Regions from separate parts of the Rhizobium sp. 05L429 genome, predicted to be linked through region 1. Evidence: predicted binding sites of a transcription regulator. Region 1 holds the regulator's gene; each other region holds the start of a gene.
What was found. Region 1 encodes PhoB, which activates phosphate uptake and scavenging genes when phosphate is short. Its sites were predicted from a motif close to TGTCATNNANCTGTCAT; they were not measured.
Positions count from the first base shown of each region.

Region 2: AC1DNW_RS02430 (alpha-D-ribose 1-methylphosphonate 5-triphosphate diphosphatase) is a predicted target of PhoB. The motif match lies at 3,135-3,151, and genes of this name have one in related genera.
Region 3: AC1DNW_RS07160 (DUF2794 domain-containing protein) is a predicted target of PhoB. The motif match lies at 1,979-1,995, and genes of this name have one in related genera.
Region 4: AC1DNW_RS10725 (TIGR03364 family FAD-dependent oxidoreductase) is a predicted target of PhoB. The motif match lies at 1,754-1,770, and genes of this name have one in related genera.

Region 1 covers NZ_JBFTNV010000021.1:10,107-13,423, forward strand. Annotated here, with positions in the region: gene pstB (phosphate ABC transporter ATP-binding protein PstB) at 1-725, shown strand, start outside; gene phoU (phosphate signaling complex protein PhoU) at 770-1,483, shown strand; gene phoB (phosphate regulon transcriptional regulator PhoB) at 1,615-2,298, shown strand; gene AC1DNW_RS21225 (LysR family transcriptional regulator) at 2,577-3,317, opposite strand, start outside.
Region 2 covers NZ_JBFTNV010000002.1:149,709-154,797, reverse strand. Annotated here, with positions in the region: gene AC1DNW_RS02445 (23S rRNA (adenine(2030)-N(6))-methyltransferase RlmJ) at 1-276, opposite strand, end outside; gene AC1DNW_RS02440 (molybdopterin oxidoreductase family protein) at 294-2,483, shown strand; gene AC1DNW_RS02435 (NUDIX domain-containing protein) at 2,480-3,073, shown strand; gene AC1DNW_RS02430 (alpha-D-ribose 1-methylphosphonate 5-triphosphate diphosphatase) at 3,209-4,378, shown strand; gene purN (phosphoribosylglycinamide formyltransferase) at 4,389-5,054, opposite strand; gene purM (phosphoribosylformylglycinamidine cyclo-ligase) at 5,051-5,089, opposite strand, start outside.
Region 3 covers NZ_JBFTNV010000005.1:187,556-192,644, reverse strand. Annotated here, with positions in the region: gene acnA (aconitate hydratase AcnA) at 1-767, shown strand, start outside; gene AC1DNW_RS07165 (DUF1223 domain-containing protein) at 1,004-1,744, shown strand; gene AC1DNW_RS07160 (DUF2794 domain-containing protein) at 2,018-2,419, shown strand; gene AC1DNW_RS07155 (GNAT family N-acetyltransferase) at 2,426-2,983, opposite strand; gene AC1DNW_RS07150 (Bax inhibitor-1/YccA family protein) at 3,095-3,823, opposite strand; gene AC1DNW_RS07145 (ABC transporter permease) at 4,002-5,089, opposite strand, start outside.
Region 4 covers NZ_JBFTNV010000008.1:109,192-112,881, reverse strand. Annotated here, with positions in the region: gene phnX (phosphonoacetaldehyde hydrolase) at 1-582, opposite strand, end outside; gene AC1DNW_RS10725 (TIGR03364 family FAD-dependent oxidoreductase) at 579-1,709, opposite strand; gene AC1DNW_RS10720 (M14 family metallopeptidase) at 1,814-2,875, opposite strand; gene AC1DNW_RS10715 (2'-5' RNA ligase family protein) at 2,946-3,554, opposite strand.

The DNA of each region.
Region 1 (3,317 bases):
TTTATTACGGCGAGAAGCGTGCGCTTTTCGATGTCAATCTGAACGTCCGCGAAAACACCGTGACCGCCCTGATCGGCCCCTCGGGCTGCGGCAAGTCCACCTTCCTGCGGTCGCTGAACCGCATGAACGACACGATCGACGGCTGCCGCGTCACCGGCAAGATCACGCTCGATAGCGACGACATCTACGATCCCGACATCGACGTCGTCGAACTTCGCGCCCGCGTCGGCATGGTCTTCCAGAAGCCGAACCCGTTCCCGAAGACGATCTATGAAAACGTTTCTTACGGTCCGCGCATCCATGGCCTTGCCAAGTCCAAGGCCGACCTCGACCAGATTGTCGAGACGAGCCTGCAGCGCGCCGGCCTCTGGAATGAGGTCAAGGATCGCGTGCATGAATCCGGCACCGGCCTTTCCGGCGGTCAGCAGCAGCGTCTGTGCATCGCACGCGCCGTTGCCGTCAGCCCGGAAGTCATCCTGATGGACGAGCCCTGCTCGGCGCTCGACCCGATCGCAACTGCCAAGGTCGAAGAGCTGATCCACGAGCTGCGTGAAAACTACACGATCGTCATCGTGACGCATTCCATGCAGCAGGCCGCTCGCGTATCGCAGCGCACGGCTATGTTCCACCTCGGCAACCTGGTCGAGGAGAACGATACCGACAAGATGTTCACCAACCCGGACGATCCGCGTACCCAGGACTACATCATGGGTCGCTTCGGCTGATTTTGGCGATGTGAAGCCTTCCCGATTTTCGAGGACAAAGCCCCATGGCATCAACACATATTTTCTCTGCTTACGATGACGATCTGAAATTCCTGTCCCGGCGCATTTCCGAGATGGGTGGTCTTGCCGAACAGATGGGCGGCGACGCTGTCCGCGCGCTCGTCAACGGCGATACCGCGCTTGCTCAGAAGGTCATTTCCGACGATGTGATCCTCGATCACGCCGAGCGCGAGATCAACGACAAGGCGATCGTCACGATCGCCCGTCGCCAGCCGATGGCCTCCGACCTTCGCGAGATCATGGGTTCGATCCGCATCGCCGCCGACCTCGAGCGCGTCGGCGATCTCGGCAAGAACACGGCAAAGCGCGTCATCGCGGTGCAGAGCACCGGCGTTCCGCGCAAGCTCGCCCGCGGCCTCGAGCATCTCTCCGAACTGGCGCTCGTCCAGCTCAAGGAAGTGCTCGACGTCTACACCAATCGTTCAGCTGACAAGGCGAATGCGATCCGCGAACGCGACGACGAGATCGACGCGATGTACACTTCGCTGTTCCGCGAACTCCTGACCTACATGATGGAAGATCCGCGCAACATCACGAGCTGCACGCATCTTCTCTTCTGCGCCAAGAACATCGAGCGCATCGGCGACCATGCAACCAACATCGCCGAGACGATCTACTACATGGCAACCGGCGCCCAGCCGGAGGGCGAGCGTCCGAAGGACGACAGCTCCAATACCGTTGGTGCGGTGACGGAGTAATCTGGACCTGCCGATTGCGTGCGCGCCCCGCGCTGGGGCGCGCAAGGGTCGCAGCCAATTCCGAGTTCCTGCATGGTCCCTTGCTTAAATCACCCCCGGTTTAAGGATCATGCATTAGGAGACTGACACGCATGATCCCAAGAGTTGCAGTTGTTGAAGATGAAGAGGCACTCAGCGTGCTTCTCCGCTACAATCTCGAGGCTGAAGGTTTCGAGGTGGATACGATCCTCCGTGGCGACGAGGCCGAAATCCGGCTTCAGGAGCGCACCCCGGACCTGCTCATCCTTGACTGGATGCTGCCGGGCGTTTCCGGCATCGAGCTCTGCCGCCGGCTGCGCATGCGGCCGGAAACCGAGCGTCTGCCGATCATCATGCTGACGGCACGCGGCGAAGAGAGCGAGCGCGTTCGCGGTCTCTCGACCGGCGCGGATGACTATGTCGTCAAGCCCTTCTCCACGCCGGAACTCGTTGCCCGCGTCAAGGCGATGCTGCGACGCGCCCGTCCGGAGGTTCTCTCCACCGTTTTGAAGTGTGGTGATATCGAGCTCGATCGCGAAACCCATCGCGTCCATCGCAAGAGCCGCGAAGTCCGCCTCGGCCCGACCGAATTCCGCCTCTTGGAATTCCTGATGTCGTCGCCGGGCAGGGTCTTCTCCCGCTCGCAGCTTCTCGATGGCGTCTGGGGTCACGATATCTACGTGGATGAACGCACCGTCGACGTCCATGTCGGCCGCCTGCGCAAGGCGCTGAATTTCTCCAACATGCAGGATGTCATCCGCACCGTCCGCGGCGCGGGATATTCCATGGAAGCCTGATCCGAGTGATCGGAGGTCACGAACGGGTCGTCTGGGTAACCGGGCGGCCCGTTTGTTTGTTCGGGTGGGCTTTTTAAGAGTAGACGTTGGCTTGCTGACGCCTTGACCGACATGCCCCTTGCATCGCGAGGGCTCAAGCGATGACGGGGACATCTGCTATGCGCCGATTGCGAACATTCTCTGAGCCTTGAGCATCGACTGATTTGGGGCCGGAAGGGGACTGTCGGCTTGCTGGCGCTAGCCAATCGAAGCCGTCACCAAGATGAGCGTGAGCTCTGCTATGGAACTTCAGCATAGCGGATGATGCTCTGATTTTGTACGTTGGCGACTAGTTCATCAGAACGAGACAAAAATCGGCGGAGCAAAGGTGAGGAATTTGAATCGTTGTATCCTAAGGTGAGATCAATTGTCGGAGGCACACCCTCAAGTGCTCTGGCAACGACATTTGGCGTCAGCATATTTTGCGCATAAAGCGGAATAAGCGTTATTCCACCTGTAGACACGACGAGCGACATTGCTGATGGTAGGCCTTCACCTTCGTACTCTGCCTTGAGTGTGATCCCAACGTTCGACGCGTACTCCTGGATCACGGATTGCAAGACCGGAGAAATTCTAGCCGAACTGACGTAAGTTTCGCGGGCAAGATCCTGTGGCCGGATCTTTTTCTGCGACGTCAAGCGATGGTCAGCCGGCAGCACGGCGATCAGTGGCTCCTTGGCTAAAAACTTGAACGACACACCAACACTCTGCGTCTCGGGGCGAAGGAAAGCGACGTCCAGCTTGCCTCGCATCAGTGCCAGAGCAAGGTCCGGGGAAGACTGACTGGACAATATGATTTCAACCTCCGGCGCTTCCTCACGAATAATGCGCAGTGCATGGGGTAGCCACACGACCTCTTGCCCTGCGAGAAAACCGATAGTGAACGACTGCTTTTGCGGCTGCTCTGCCCGCCGGGCCCCTTCCGCAGCCGCCTCGACTTGCAACAACGCCAGCCGCGCGTGATCAAGAAACACTTTACC
Region 2 (5,089 bases), on a different contig from region 1:
CGGGTTCAGTTCGCGGACTGCAGAGAGATAGGGCTCCAGAAGCTCCGAGACCTGCGGCCCGAGATCGGTTTCCAGGAGCTTGCCGATGCCATCATGCCATTCGCCTGTCTTCTGCGCTTCCTCGGAGGAGAGATCGTAGAGGCCGATGCCGGCATGCGTGTCGAGCACCCGGAAGCCAGCGTCCTTTTTCTGCATGTAACGGATCAGCCGCGCCAGCACTGCATGCTTCAGGACATCGGCAAAATTGCCTGCATGGTAGATGTGGCGATAGTTCATTTTCGCTGATGCCTGTTATGAATTCGGATCATTGGGAGTTTTTGTGCCTTTTGGGCGGTCGAGCCTTGGCATATAGAAATCGCATGAACATTGCGACCCCCATCCACGCCAAATCCCGGATCGGTCACACGGCCTGTCCGCACGACTGTCCCTCCACCTGCGCACTGGAGATAGACCTTACGGAAGACGGCCGCATCGGCCGTATCAGGGGCGCCAACGATCATTCTTATACGTCAGGTGTCATCTGCGCCAAGGTCGCCCGTTACGCCGAGCGGCTCTACCATCCGGATCGTCTCATGCATCCGCTGCGGCGCACCGGCGCCAAGGGGGCAGGGCAGTGGCAGCAGATCTCCTGGGACGACGCGCTGGACGAGATTGCCGAAGCCTTCGTGAAGTCCGAGGCGAAGGACGGCAGCGAAGCCATCTGGCCCTATTTCTATGCCGGCACCATGGGCTGGGTGCAGCGCGACTCGATCGAGCGCCTGCGCCACGCCAAGCGCTATTCCGGCTTCTTCTCCTCGATCTGCACCAACCCCGCCTGGACCGGCTTCACCATGGCGACCGGCATGTTGCGTGGGCCCGACCCTCGCGAGATGGCGCGCACCGACTGCGTGGTCATCTGGGGCACCAATGCGGTCGCCACGCAGGTCAATGTGATGACCCACGCAATCAAATCGCGCAAGGAACGCGGCGCGAAGATCGTCGTCATCGACATCTACGACAATCCGACGATGAAACAGGCCGACATGGCCCTGATCGTCAAGCCCGGTACCGATGCAGCACTTGCCTGCGCCGTCATGCACATTGCCTTCCGCGACGGTTATGCCGACCGCGATTACATGGCGAAATATGCCGACGATCCCGCCGGCCTCGAAGCGCATCTGCAAACAAAGACGCCGGAATGGGCGGCCGCGATAACAGGTCTTTCGGTCGATGAAATCGAAGTCTTCGCCAAGCTCGTCGGCACGACCAAGAAGACGTTTTTCCGTCTCGGCTACGGATTCACCCGCCAGCGCAATGGCGCGGTCGCCATGCATGCGGCTGCCTCCGTCGCCACAGTGCTCGGCTCCTGGCAATATGAGGGCGGCGGCGCCTTCCATTCCAACAGCGATATCTTCCGCATGAACAATGCGGAGCTGACCGGCAAGTCGATGAAGGATGCCGATATCCGCATGATCGACCAGTCGCAGATCGGCCGTGCGCTGACCGGCGATGCCGTCGCACTCCGCCATCGCGGACCGGTGACGGCCATGCTGATCCAGAACACCAATCCCGTGAATATCGCCCCGGAACAGCGGCTGGTAAAGCGCGGTTTTGCGCGCGACGACCTCTTCGTCGCCGTCCACGAGCAGTTCATGACCGAGACGGCCGAAATGGCCGATATCGTCATTCCCGCCACCATGTTCGTCGAGCATGACGACATCTACCGCGCCGGCGGCCAGAACCACATCCTGCTCGGCCCCAAACTCGTCGAACCGCCACCGACCGTGCGCACCAACCTCTTCGTCATCGAGGAACTGGCAAAACGCCTCGGTGTCGCCGATCGCCCCGGCTTCGGCTTCACGGCGCGCGAGATGGTCGACCGCGTCCTGGCCGCGAGCAACCTGCCGGACTACGACCATTTCCTCGAACATAAATGGTTCGACCGCCAGCCGGCCTTCGAGGAAGCACACTATCTTGATGGTTTCGCTCATCCCGACGGCAAGTTTCATTTCCGGCCGGACTGGGTGAACGGTCCCGCCCCGAACAAGCCGCCGGCTTCCGTCGGTACGCTCGGCCCCTATGCAGAGCTCCCGCCGTTCCCGGATCAGGTCGACGTCATCGAGCTCGCCGATCCCGAGCATCCTTTCCGCCTGGCGACTTCGCCGGCGCGCAACTTCCTGAATTCAAGCTTTTCGGAAACCAAGACGTCGCGCCAGAAGGAAGGTCGCCCGGAAGTGATGATCAATCCCGCCGATGCCGAAGCCAATGGCATCGACAATGGCGATCTCGTCCATATCGGCAATGTGCGCGGCGACCTGCGCATTCATGCCCGCGTGACAACAGAGGTTAAACCTGGCGTCCTGATTGCCGAGGGTCTCTGGCCCAACAAGGCGCATGTCGATGGCGAAGGCATCAACGTTCTCACCGGCGCCGATCCCGTGGCGCCCTATGGCGGCGCTGCCGTCCACGACAACAAGGTCTGGCTTCGCAAGGACGTCATATGACGCAATCTAAGGCAAAAGTGGAAATCGTCGGCAAGGAAATCCTGTCCGACGGCTGGACGAAGCTGGTCGGCTATCAGCTCGACTATACCGACCGGAAGGGTGAGACCCATCGCCTTCCGCGTGAGGTCTATCACCGCACGCCGGCCGCCTGCATCCTGCTCTACGATCCCAAGCGCGATATCGTCGTTCTGGTGAAGCAGTTTCGCCTGCCGGCCCACGTGAATGGCGACCCAGCGTGGATGATCGAAGTCCCGGCCGGCCTGCTCGACGGAGACGAACCCGAAGCCGCCATCCGCCGCGAGGCGATGGAAGAGACCGGCTATACGATTCGTGACGTCCGCTTCCTGTTCAAATCTTACACGGCTCCAGGCTCCATCACCGAGGTCGTGCATTTCTTTGCAGCGGCAATCGATACCGCCGACCGCACATCCGACGGCGGCGGTTTGGCGGAGGAGCACGAGGATATCGAGGTGTTGGAAATACCGCTGCCGGAGGCTGTCGCGATGATCGAAAAGGGCGAGATCATCGATCTCAAGACGATCATGCTGCTGCAGTGGATTCTGTCGAACAAGGGCCTGCTTTCCGGCTGATCGCTCGGCGTGCAACGCGATGTCTGCCCGTCCATTCGCCTTGGCTGAGTTTCTGGGAATTCTTCATGCAATTGTCATGATGCGGGACTAAGCGCTGCCCTTTAACAATCATCGGATGCGGTCAGGAGAAAGCCCATGTGGCTCGGTAATTTCACCCTCGTTTTGCCCAGCGAGGTTGTGAGCGAAGGTTCTGTGCGGATCGAAGACGGTGTGATCGTCGAGATCCGGCCAGAGCCGGTCACCGATGCCGTGATCGACGGCGGCGGACGTCTGCTGATGCCGGGTTTCGTCGATCTGCACGGCGACATGATCGAGCGCGAGATTGCGCCGCGCCCGAACGCCCATATGCCGATCGATTTCGGCATCCACGAACTGGACAAGAAGCTCGCGGCTGCCGGCGTGACCACGGCCTTCGCCGCCGTCTCCTTTGCGACGGAAAGCGTCTACGGCCACGTCCGCTCGCTGGAGACGACATCGGCCGTCATCGAAGGCATCAACACGCTACGCGACAATCTGCTGATCGATCACCGCGTCCATGCCCGCTACGAGATTACCAATATCGGTGCGGCGCCGACTCTGGAGCGCCTGCTGGAAGCCGGCCATATCGACATGGTCTCGCTGACCGACCACACGCCGGGGCAGGGCCAGTACAATGACATCAAGAGCTATATCCAGAGCATTTCCGAGCGCCGCGCCATATCCGAGGAAATGGCCGCCGAAGTTGTCGCCAAGCGCATCGCCATGCGTGACAATCCCGAGATCGACGCCAAGCTGAAGGACATCGTCGCGCTTGCGAAGAAGCATGGCCTCTCGCTCGCCTCGCACGACGATGACAGCGTCGAGAAGGTCATCGAAATGTTCGATCTCGGCGTCACGATCAGCGAATTCCCGGTAACGCTGCCGGCGGCCGAGGAAGCCCGCCGCCGTGGTCTCTGGACGCTGATGGGTGCGCCGAACGCACTGCGCGGCAAGTCCATGTCCGGCAATCTGAGCGCGCTCGATGCCGCAAAGGCCGGTCTGTTGACCGTGATTGCCGCCGACTATCATCCAGCGGCTTTCGTGCCCGGCATCTTCAAGCTGGCAGAAACCGTCGAGGGCGGTCTTCCGGCCGCGGTCGCGATGGCGACATCAAACGCGGCGCGTTCCGCCGGCCTGATGGATCGCGGCGAGATCGCCATCGGCCAGCGCGCCGATATGGTTGTGATCGAGCCGGGCGACGTGCATCGCATCCGCGCCACGTTCCGCGGCGGCCAGTTCGTCTACAGCGACGGCACCCTGCATCCGCTTCAGGCCCTCGCGGCCTGAAGTTGAAGCGTCAGTCGGCGATCAGCGAAATGAGCTGGGATTTGGGGGCGGCGGCGGAAGCTGTCGCCCCGATTGCTTTGCCGCCTTCCATCTTCACTTTGCCTTCGGCAAAGAGCTTGAGCGCCTGCGGATAAAGCTGGTGCTCGATGGTCAGCACGCGTCCGGCCAGCGCATCGGCGGTATCGCCTGTCAGTATCGGTACGGCCGCCTGGCCGATGACAGGGCCTTCATCCATGCCTTCGGTGACGAAATGCACGGTGCAGCCGGCGATCCGCATGCCGGCGTCGATCGCCCGCTGATGCGTATGCAGTCCCGGAAAAAGCGGCAGCAGGGAAGGGTGGATATTGATGATCCGGCCTTCATGACGCTGGATGAAGGCGCCAGTAAGCAGCCGCATATAACCGGCAAGGCAGATGATGTCGGGCGAAAGCGCGTCGAGCGCGGCAAGGATCGCCGCCTCGTGTTCGTCCTTGCTCGCATAGTCCTTGCGCACGAAGGCGAAGGTGGGAATACCCTCGGCGGCCGCCTTGGCAAGCCCGCCCGCATCTGCCTTATCGGAGATCACGCCAACGATCTCGGCCGGATAATCGGCCGATTTTGCCGCCTGCACCAGCGCCATCATGTTGGAGCCGCTGCCGGAAATGAAGACGACAGTGCGTTTGCGCGGCGAACTCATAGGGCGAGCGTGCCCTTGTAGATCGTGCCGGCTGC
Region 3 (5,089 bases), on a different contig from region 1:
ATGTTCAGAACCCGCCCTATTTCGTCGGCATGGGCAAGAAGGGTACCGGCATTTCCGATATCAAGGGCGCCCGCGTTCTCGGCCTCTTCGGCGACAAGATCACCACCGACCACATTTCCCCGGCCGGTTCGATCAAGGCTGCTTCGCCGGCAGGCGCCTACCTGCTCGGCCATGACGTCGCCGTTGCCGACTTCAACCAGTACGGTACGCGTCGTGGCAACCATGAGGTGATGATGCGTGGCACCTTCGCCAACATCCGCATCCGTAACTTCATGCTGGGCGCGAACGGCAAGGAAGGTGGCTACACCATTCACTATCCGTCCAAGGAAGAGACGTCGATCTACGATGCGGCCATGCAGTATAAGGCCGAAGGCGTCCCGCTGGTCATCTTCGCCGGTGTTGAATACGGCAACGGCTCTTCGCGCGACTGGGCTGCAAAGGGCACGAACCTGCTTGGCGTCAAGGCCGTCATCGCTCAGAGCTTCGAGCGCATCCACCGCTCGAACCTGGTCGGCATGGGCATTATCCCCTTCGTCTTCGAAGAAGGCACGACGTGGCAGAGCCTCGACCTGAAGGGTGACGAAATCGTCACCATCGAAGGCCTCGAGAACATCAAGCCGCGCGAAAAGAAGATCGCCAAGATCACTTATGCCGATGGCACGGTGAAGGACGTTCCGCTGCTGTCGCGCGTCGACACGCTGGACGAGGTCGTCTACCTCAACAATGGCGGCATCCTGCAGACGGTTCTGCGCGATCTCGCAGCCTGATTGTTAAGATACTTGCCTGATAATCACCGCCGGAAAGCGATTTCCGGCGGTTTTTCTTTGCGGAAAACGGAGCTGTTTCACTGCTCACGGTGATGTGTTTCGGCCGCAATCCGCCTGGGCCTCCGTCTCACCCGTTCGTGACTTTCCGTTTGGACCCGGAAGGATTATTCGTACGTTCATATCTCAGAGCCGGCGGTTGAAGACCGCTGTCGGCGCTGAAAAAGAGGTGCTGGTGAATGTCCCCGCGTTTTATGATCCCGCTGATCGCCGGGCTTGCGTTTGCAGGTCCGCTCCTGGCTGAAGACGGCGCGCCGAAAGGCGTCGTTGAGCTATTCACGGCGCAGGGCTGCGCCTCCTGTCCGCCGGCAGACGCTGCGTTCCGCAAGCTCGTCAGCCAGGGCAATGTCATCGCACTCGCCTATCACGTCGATTACTGGAATTATCTCGGCTGGGCCGACACGCTGAGCTCAAAGGAAAATACGGAGCGGCAGTACGGCTATGCCCGCATGATGGGCCGCAGCAACATCTATACGCCGCAGGCGATCGTCAATGGCCGTGACCATCTCGCAGGTGCGGACCTTGCCGGCATCAACGGCAAGGTCAACGGCTATGCGGATGAGGGCAAAGGTCTGACCGTGCCTGTTAATGCTCGCATGCGCGGCGACGAGCTGGAGATCAAACTCGGTGCCGGCCAGGGCAAGGCCAATGTTGTGATCGTTTATTTCGACAAGGAAAAAACGATCGACGTCGAGAAGGGCGAAAACAGCGGCCAGAAGATTTCCTACCTTCACAGCGTGACCGATGTGGAGACTGTCGGCATGTGGGACGGCAAGGCCATGACGCTCACCCTGCCGGCGAGCGTCATGGAAAAACCGGATCTGGAAGGCTCGGCGATTCTCTTGCAATCCGTGACAGCTAACGGCGATCCGGGCGCAATCCTCGGTGCGGCCGTCGTCATGGCGGGAAAAAATATCTAGGAATTTCATCCGCTTGCGGATGAATGTCAGGCGGCCCGGCCAAGCGTATTCGGGGCTGGGGTTAAGGTCGATACGCTCCGCCGGGCCCTTTGGCGCGCTGGCGCCAAACTGGAACCTATAGTTCTCTTGGAAATGAGGCGCTGTTTTGACTGAAATGCGGCGCTGCGGAGAAAGCAGGTTTCGTCCCCAGTGTGATAGTCCGTGCCCTTGCAATTTGCCGCGGCTCGGGCAAACTGTCACTCTCCTGTCACACGTGGAGGTCTTGGGAGTCTGATGACAGATACGCCGGATTTGCGACACGGCGAAAGCCGCTCCGTCGACAATAGCTCTTCAACCGTCGTTGATCTCAAGGAATACAGACAAAACAAGGACCCAATGCCGGTGACATTTCACCGGCGGGAGCTCGACCAGATTCTATGGATCTATGGTCGCATGGTGGGTGAGGGCGAGTGGAAAGACTATGCCATCGACCACACCAGGGAGAAGGCAGTTTTCTCCGTCTTCAAGCGTTCGGGCGAAATGCCGCTTTTTCGCATCGAGAAAAACCCGAAACTCGCGGCCAAGCAGGGCGCCTATTCGGTCGTCAACATCAACGGAATGATCCTGAAGCGCGGCCACGAGCTCGGACTGGTGCTGAAGGTCTTCGACAAGTCGCTGAAGCTCGTCGACAAATAGGCGATATCACCCCTTGAATAGGTTGCCCGGATAGGCAGCGGGGTCGGGATGCGTTTCCGTTCCTTCGCCGAGTATTCGCTGCATCAGCATCGTATCCAGCCAGCGGCCGTGCTTGTAGCCGGCGCCTTTCATCAGCCCGAGCTCTTCGAAACCGAGCGAACGGTGAAGCGCGATCGACGCAGGGCTCGCGCCGCCAATGACCGCGGTCATCTGCCGAAAACCCGATGCCGTGCAGCGGGAAATCAGCTCTCTAAGGAGCAGTTTGCCGATACCCTTTCCGCGCGCCTCCGTGCCTAGATAGATCGAATCCTCGACCAGCCAGCGATAGGCCGGGCGGGTGCGGAAAGCGGAGGCATAGGCGTAGCCAAGCAGGGTTCCGTCCTCGCCCGTTGCAGCGATGTAGGGGTAGCCCTGCTCGCGGATGATGGAGAAGCGAGCCGTCATTTCCGCTTCGGTCGGCGGCGTGATCTCGTAGCTCGAGGTGCTGTTCAGCACCGATTCGCGGTAGATCTCGGTAATGGCGGGAAGATCGGAGGGAATGGCGTCGCGCAGGATAGGGGGCATTTCGGATCGATCGGCACTGTTGGAGGACTGGCCCCGTTGAAGCACTCCAGCGAACTGCTCGCAACAAAAAAGGCGGCCGAGGCCGCCTTTTCGTTTTCATTCCGACCCTGCTTATTTCCGGTTACCCATGAACTGCAGCAGGAACATGAAGAGGTTGATGAAGTCGAGGTAGAGCGTCAGCGCACCCATGATGGCCTTGCGGCCGGCGACATCAGAACCGTCTGCTTCAAAGTACATTTCCTTGATGCGTTGCGTATCGTAGGCGGTGAGGCCTGCGAAAATCAGCACGCCGATCGCGGAGATTGCGAACTGCAGGGCAGACGAAGCCAGGAAGATGTTGACCAGCGAAGCGATGATCAGGCCGAAGAGGCCCATGATCAGGAACGAGCCCATTGCCGACAGGTCACGCTTGGTCGTGTAGCCGAAGAGCGACAGCGCGCCAAAGGAAGCGGCAGTCACGAAAAAGGTCTGCGTGATGCTCGACTGCGTGTAGATCAGGAAGATCGACGACAGCGAGAGACCGACCAGCGCTGCATAGACCCAGAAGGTCGTCTGCGCGGCAGCGACGCTCATGCGGTTAATGCGGAAGCTCAGGAAGAAGACTGCCGCAAGAGGCGCAAGAATGATGACCCAGCGCAGGGGCGACTGGAACAGCAGGTTGCCGAACTGCGTGAGCTGGCCGTCCTGCACAGCGAAGGTGAATGCGAAATAGGCGGCCAAACCAGTGATCGCCAGACCCAGCGCCATCAGGTTGTAGACCTTGAGCATATAAGCGCGGAGGCCTTGATCAATCACTTCGCCGGTTTGTGCGCGGCTTTGATAGTTACGGAGATCAGCCATAGTTTCCTCTTACAAGCTCCGATGGAAATACGGTGTCGGGTTCACGACCCGGGCGCCGCTGCGGAGCTCCAGCATGCCTGCTGACAATATGAGGCTTTTGCCCTTTTCAAACAAGGCCTTTGCAATCAGCCGTTCGGTTAAATCGCCGTAAGGTGAAGGGATATGAGCGTCTCACCCGTCACAGCTCGCGCAAAACGGGTGCCGCTTTCTGGCCGAGGATGCGCCAGGTGCCGATCAGGCCGATGCCGACGGTCAGCACGAGGGCGGTGACCAGGGTCACACCTGCGACGTCAGGCATGAAAGTGGAGGGCAGGCGCATGATGCGGCTGACGATGAACCAGGCGGCCACGCCGCCGGCAAGGAGCGCGAAGATGGCGGTGGCAACACCAAGGATCAGGTATTCGTAGCTGAAAGCGCGGATCAGCATGGTCCGGGTCGCGCCGAGGGTTTTCAGTACAACGGCATCATGGGTGCGCGCCCGGTTGCCGGCGGCCAGCGCTCCTGCCAGCACGAGGATGGAGGCGATGAGGGCAACGGAGGCGGCTGCGCGGATCGCGGTCGCAAGCTCGCCGACCAACTGGTTGACGATATCGATCGCGTCCTTGACGCGGACACTCGTGATCGTCGGATAGGTGTTGGTCACGGATTTCAGGATTGCGGCGTCTTCCGTCTCCGTGGATGCGGGATCCGTCAGTGTCGCCAACCATGCATGCGGAGCGCCACGGAAGGTGTTCGGCGAGAACACCATGACGAAATTGATCGACAGCGATTCCCACTCGACCCGCCGCAGATTGGCAATCTTGGCGGTGATGTTGCGGCCGAGCACGTTGACGGTGACGGTATCGCCGATCTTCAGGCCGAGCTCACGCGCTTCCTCCGCCGAGAAAGAGACAAGCGGCTCGCCGCTATAATCCTTGCCCCACCACTGGCCTTCAGTCAGGGCGGAATTCTCCGGCAGGCTTTCCTCGTAGGTAATGCCACGGTCGCCATTCAGCACCCAGCGGCCCGCCGCCGGCACGTTCATCTTGGTCACATCCTGGCCATTAAAGGCGATGATGCGGCCGCGCAGCATCGGCACTTCCACCAGTTTGCCGTTCGGCGACTGGGTGTGGATCAGGTTGCGGAAGGCATCGACCTCGGCACTCTGGATATCGACGAAGAAGAAGTTCGGGGCGCCCTCGTTCATGCGGCCGGTCAATTGCTGGCGCAGGTTTCCATCGATCAGCGTGAGGGTCACGAGCAATGCAAGGCCGAGGCCGAGCGAGA
Region 4 (3,690 bases), on a different contig from region 1:
GGCAGCACCTTCGGCAATACCCGGTTCCGTATCGTCGACCTTCAGGACGGCAGAGGCCGGATAGACCATCAGATCGACGAAGCATTTGTACATGCCGATCGGCGTCGGCCGGCCGAGCGGCAGGTCATCGGCGCAGATCAGGTTGTCGGGCGCATAGCCCTGTTCGGCGGCAAGCGGCAGCACGCGCTCCATGATCGAGCGCGTATAGCCGGTGGTCGAGCCGATCTTCATCTGCCGCTCACGCAAGTACTCGATCGTCCTCAGCGCGCCCGGTACCAGTGCGCAGTAATTGCTCACGACCGCCTCGTTGAGCGGCACGAAGAGTTCGTAGACCTTATCGATTGCCGATTCGTCAGGGGAGGTACCGCATGCAGCCTGCCAGCGGGCGGCAATATGCGGCTCGGCCAGCATTGCCGCAATATGCGCGCGCTTTGGAAGCCCCATCGGTTTGCGGGCATCGGCGATCGTCACTTCGATGCCGAACTTGCCGAAGGTTTCCACAAAGGCGCCCATCGGCGCGAAGGAGCCAAAATCGATGACCGTGCCGGCCCAGTCGAAGACCACTGCCTTGAATTGCGTCATGCTGCGCTCCCGTAAAGATCTTCGATGGTTTCCTCGCCGATGCCGAAAGCAGTGGATGCACCGCAGCCCGCCGTGACCACGACGATGCGCAACGCGTCGGAAGGCTTGTCGGTGAACCGCCAGCGGTCCGGGGCGGAGGCATAGGTGCCGATCCAACGCTCGGTGATGAAGCGTCCCGGCAGGTTGAGCACGGTGTCCAACTCGTCGAGGATCAGCCTGTCGACCCGCTCCAGCCCAAAGGGATCGGGCGTTTCGGAATAATGATGGCTGTCGCCGACGACGAGCGAGCCGTCCTCCGACTGCGTGACGATCAGATGGATGCCGTTTTCGCGCTCGGGCTTGAATTCCCGGTCGAGCCTCGCCTTGAGCACAGTCGCCTCCGGTAACTCGGCATAGCCGAGATAGCGTCCAAGCCCGAGATCGGACATGACGGCTGTGCCGAGCGAAACCCGTTGCGCCGGAACGACGCGCATCATCTGCAGTTTGCAGCGCGTTACGTTGAAAGCAGCGATCCGGTCGGCAAACAGGCTCTTGAAATCATCGCCCGGGCAGACGACCACTGTTTCCGCCTCGATCACCCCTGCAGTCGTTTCGACTCGCGGCGGTTCGACGGCACTCACCGCCGTGGAGCGGCGGAACTCGATGCCGTATTTGACTTCAAGATACCGCGCGAGCAGGGGAATGGCAGTTCGGGACTCCACGCGCAGCTCATGCGGGCTGTAGAGTGTAAACGGCGCTGCCTCCGGCCGCAGCGCCGGCACGAGCCGCCGTGCTTCGTCGACCGTCAGTCTTTCGCAGCCTTCTCCCATTTCGGTCCGCAGAAAGGCATCGATCACGCCTTCGGATTCGTCGAGCCTCGCTGCCAGCAAAAGCCCGCGCTGCAGGACATCGATGCCGGCCTCGTCCACCACTTCGGCCCAGATATCACGGGCCTTCCGTGCCTTGCCCCAGCAGTCGCCAGCCTGCTGGCCGGTCACCGTCACAAATCCGAAATTGCGCACCGAGGCGCCGTTTGCCTGTGCGTCGCGGTCTATAACCACAACGCGTTTGCCGCGCTTTGCCGCCGCCAGCGCATGCGCCAGCCCGATAATTCCTGCGCCGACGATCGCAACGTCGTATTGCGGCATGAAAGCTCCTTCGCAACATGTCTGCAACGGCTTGGCGGATTATCTTGAAGCCTGTGTGACAGTTGCGCGGAGCCTTACATTCGCGTGTGGAAAAGAACGCCGGTTCAGTCTTCCAGCGCGCCGGCCCTCCGCGTCGCCTTGCTCGGCCGGTCGGCCGCGATCTTCACTATGTCGCCTCGCCGGCGCACCAGCCGATCGGACGTGCGGGTCAGCAGCAGCCCGCCCTGCGGCGCCAGGATGTGGATATCGCCTTCGGCAAAGCCGGGTCGGGTGATGATCGTCGCCAGAAGCTCTCCTTCAGAAACACGTTCGCCGATATTGCGATGGAACAACACTGTGCCACCCTGCGGCGCGCGCACGATCTCGACATTGTCGAGCGGCACGGCCGGTCCGAAGAAGGTCTTGTCACCGCCTGCCCGGCCGTTGACGACACCACGCCCGATCAGGAATTGCAGCAGGCCTTCGGCGTCTTTTGCGGCCATATCGGGATAGACGTCGYGCCGGCCGCGCAGCTCCACCGTCACCGAAAGCTTGCCCGGAAGCTTTGTCTTGCGCTCGCCTGGCACCTCATATTTCCAGGCAAAACCGACCGCTTCTTCAAAGGCGGAGCTTTCGCCATCAGAAAGCAGCACTGCTTCCATGTCGAGCGCATTGGCAAGGTCCGCTGCCTCCGGCCAGAAGGCCTCATCGATATAGGCATATTGCAGCGATTCATCATCGCAATGCAGATCGAGCACCAGATCGGCCCCGAGTGCCATGTCAATCAGCTTTCGCTTCAATCGATCTGTAGCCGGATAATCATCGAGACCGTCAAGCAACTCCTCCCGGTCGCGAACCGAGATCAGCGGAAAATCCCGATTGAAATTGGTCCGCGATCCCAAATCGAAGCGGCCCTGCAACTCGCCGAAATGCGATTGCGCCGCCCCGATCGGATTTGCCTGCGGCACGAGCGTGATATCGCCGGCGATACGTCCTTCGCTTTCTGCTTGCCCGAGTTGAAGGCAGAGAAAATGCGCAAGCGCCGTTCCCGGCAGTTCATTGGAATGCAACGCGGCCTGGATATAGACCTTCGGCGCCGCCGGATCGCTTCCCCTGAAGCGCATGACCGGCAACCGCCATTCGATGCCGGGCGTATCGCCGGGGATGATGATCTCTGAAACGTCCACTGTCTTGCTCCGCATGTGCATATTGAGTGGGGAGTTTTAGGCGAATCCCCACCCGCGGTGCAAGCGCAGCTCAGCCGATGAGAGGCCACCGGTTGATGACGTGATGCTCGCTCTTCCCGTAGATACTGTGAATCAGCAGGAACTCCTGGACGGTCCAGCGCACAGGTCGGTCAAGCTTTTCAGGCAGCACGGTCTTGCGATCATAGACCATCGTCATGTGCGGCGTCAGATGTCCGCCAACATTATAGGGTAGCCCGGCCTCGTAGAGACCTTCTTGAATTTGGTTGCGAAGATCCAGCAGGCCTTCGTTTTCTTGCCTGCCACAGATGACGAAAGCCTGCGCTTGGCCAGGATGCTTGAAGCTCATGGCCTCGTCGAGAACAATTTCGAACGGCTGGGCACGCACTGTCGCGGCGACTTGTTCAGCGCCGAACACGATATCATCCGGGAGCCGACGGTAGGCGCCAATGCCGTTCAGCGTGACATGAAGCACTGCGTTGGGCCGCGAGGGGCCGGTCAGAGAATGTCTATTGCGATACATTTGCGCGATGTCCAGCGCCTCGGATGCCGCTTCGATGGTTGGACGAAGCGCGAAGAAAATCCTGTCGTGAAATTCTCCGACAAGATCGGATTTCTTCTGCGGGCCTGCGCTATTCGGATCGAGTGGAAAATGAGGCATTTGAACTACGGACTACATCGCCCGCCTCCTTGTTTCGACAAGGAGGAGCATAACCGGATTGACATTATAGTCAAAAACAAAACATGAACAAAATGTTTTGTATGGATATTAAAGACAGAAACGGCTGCCGCAAGGC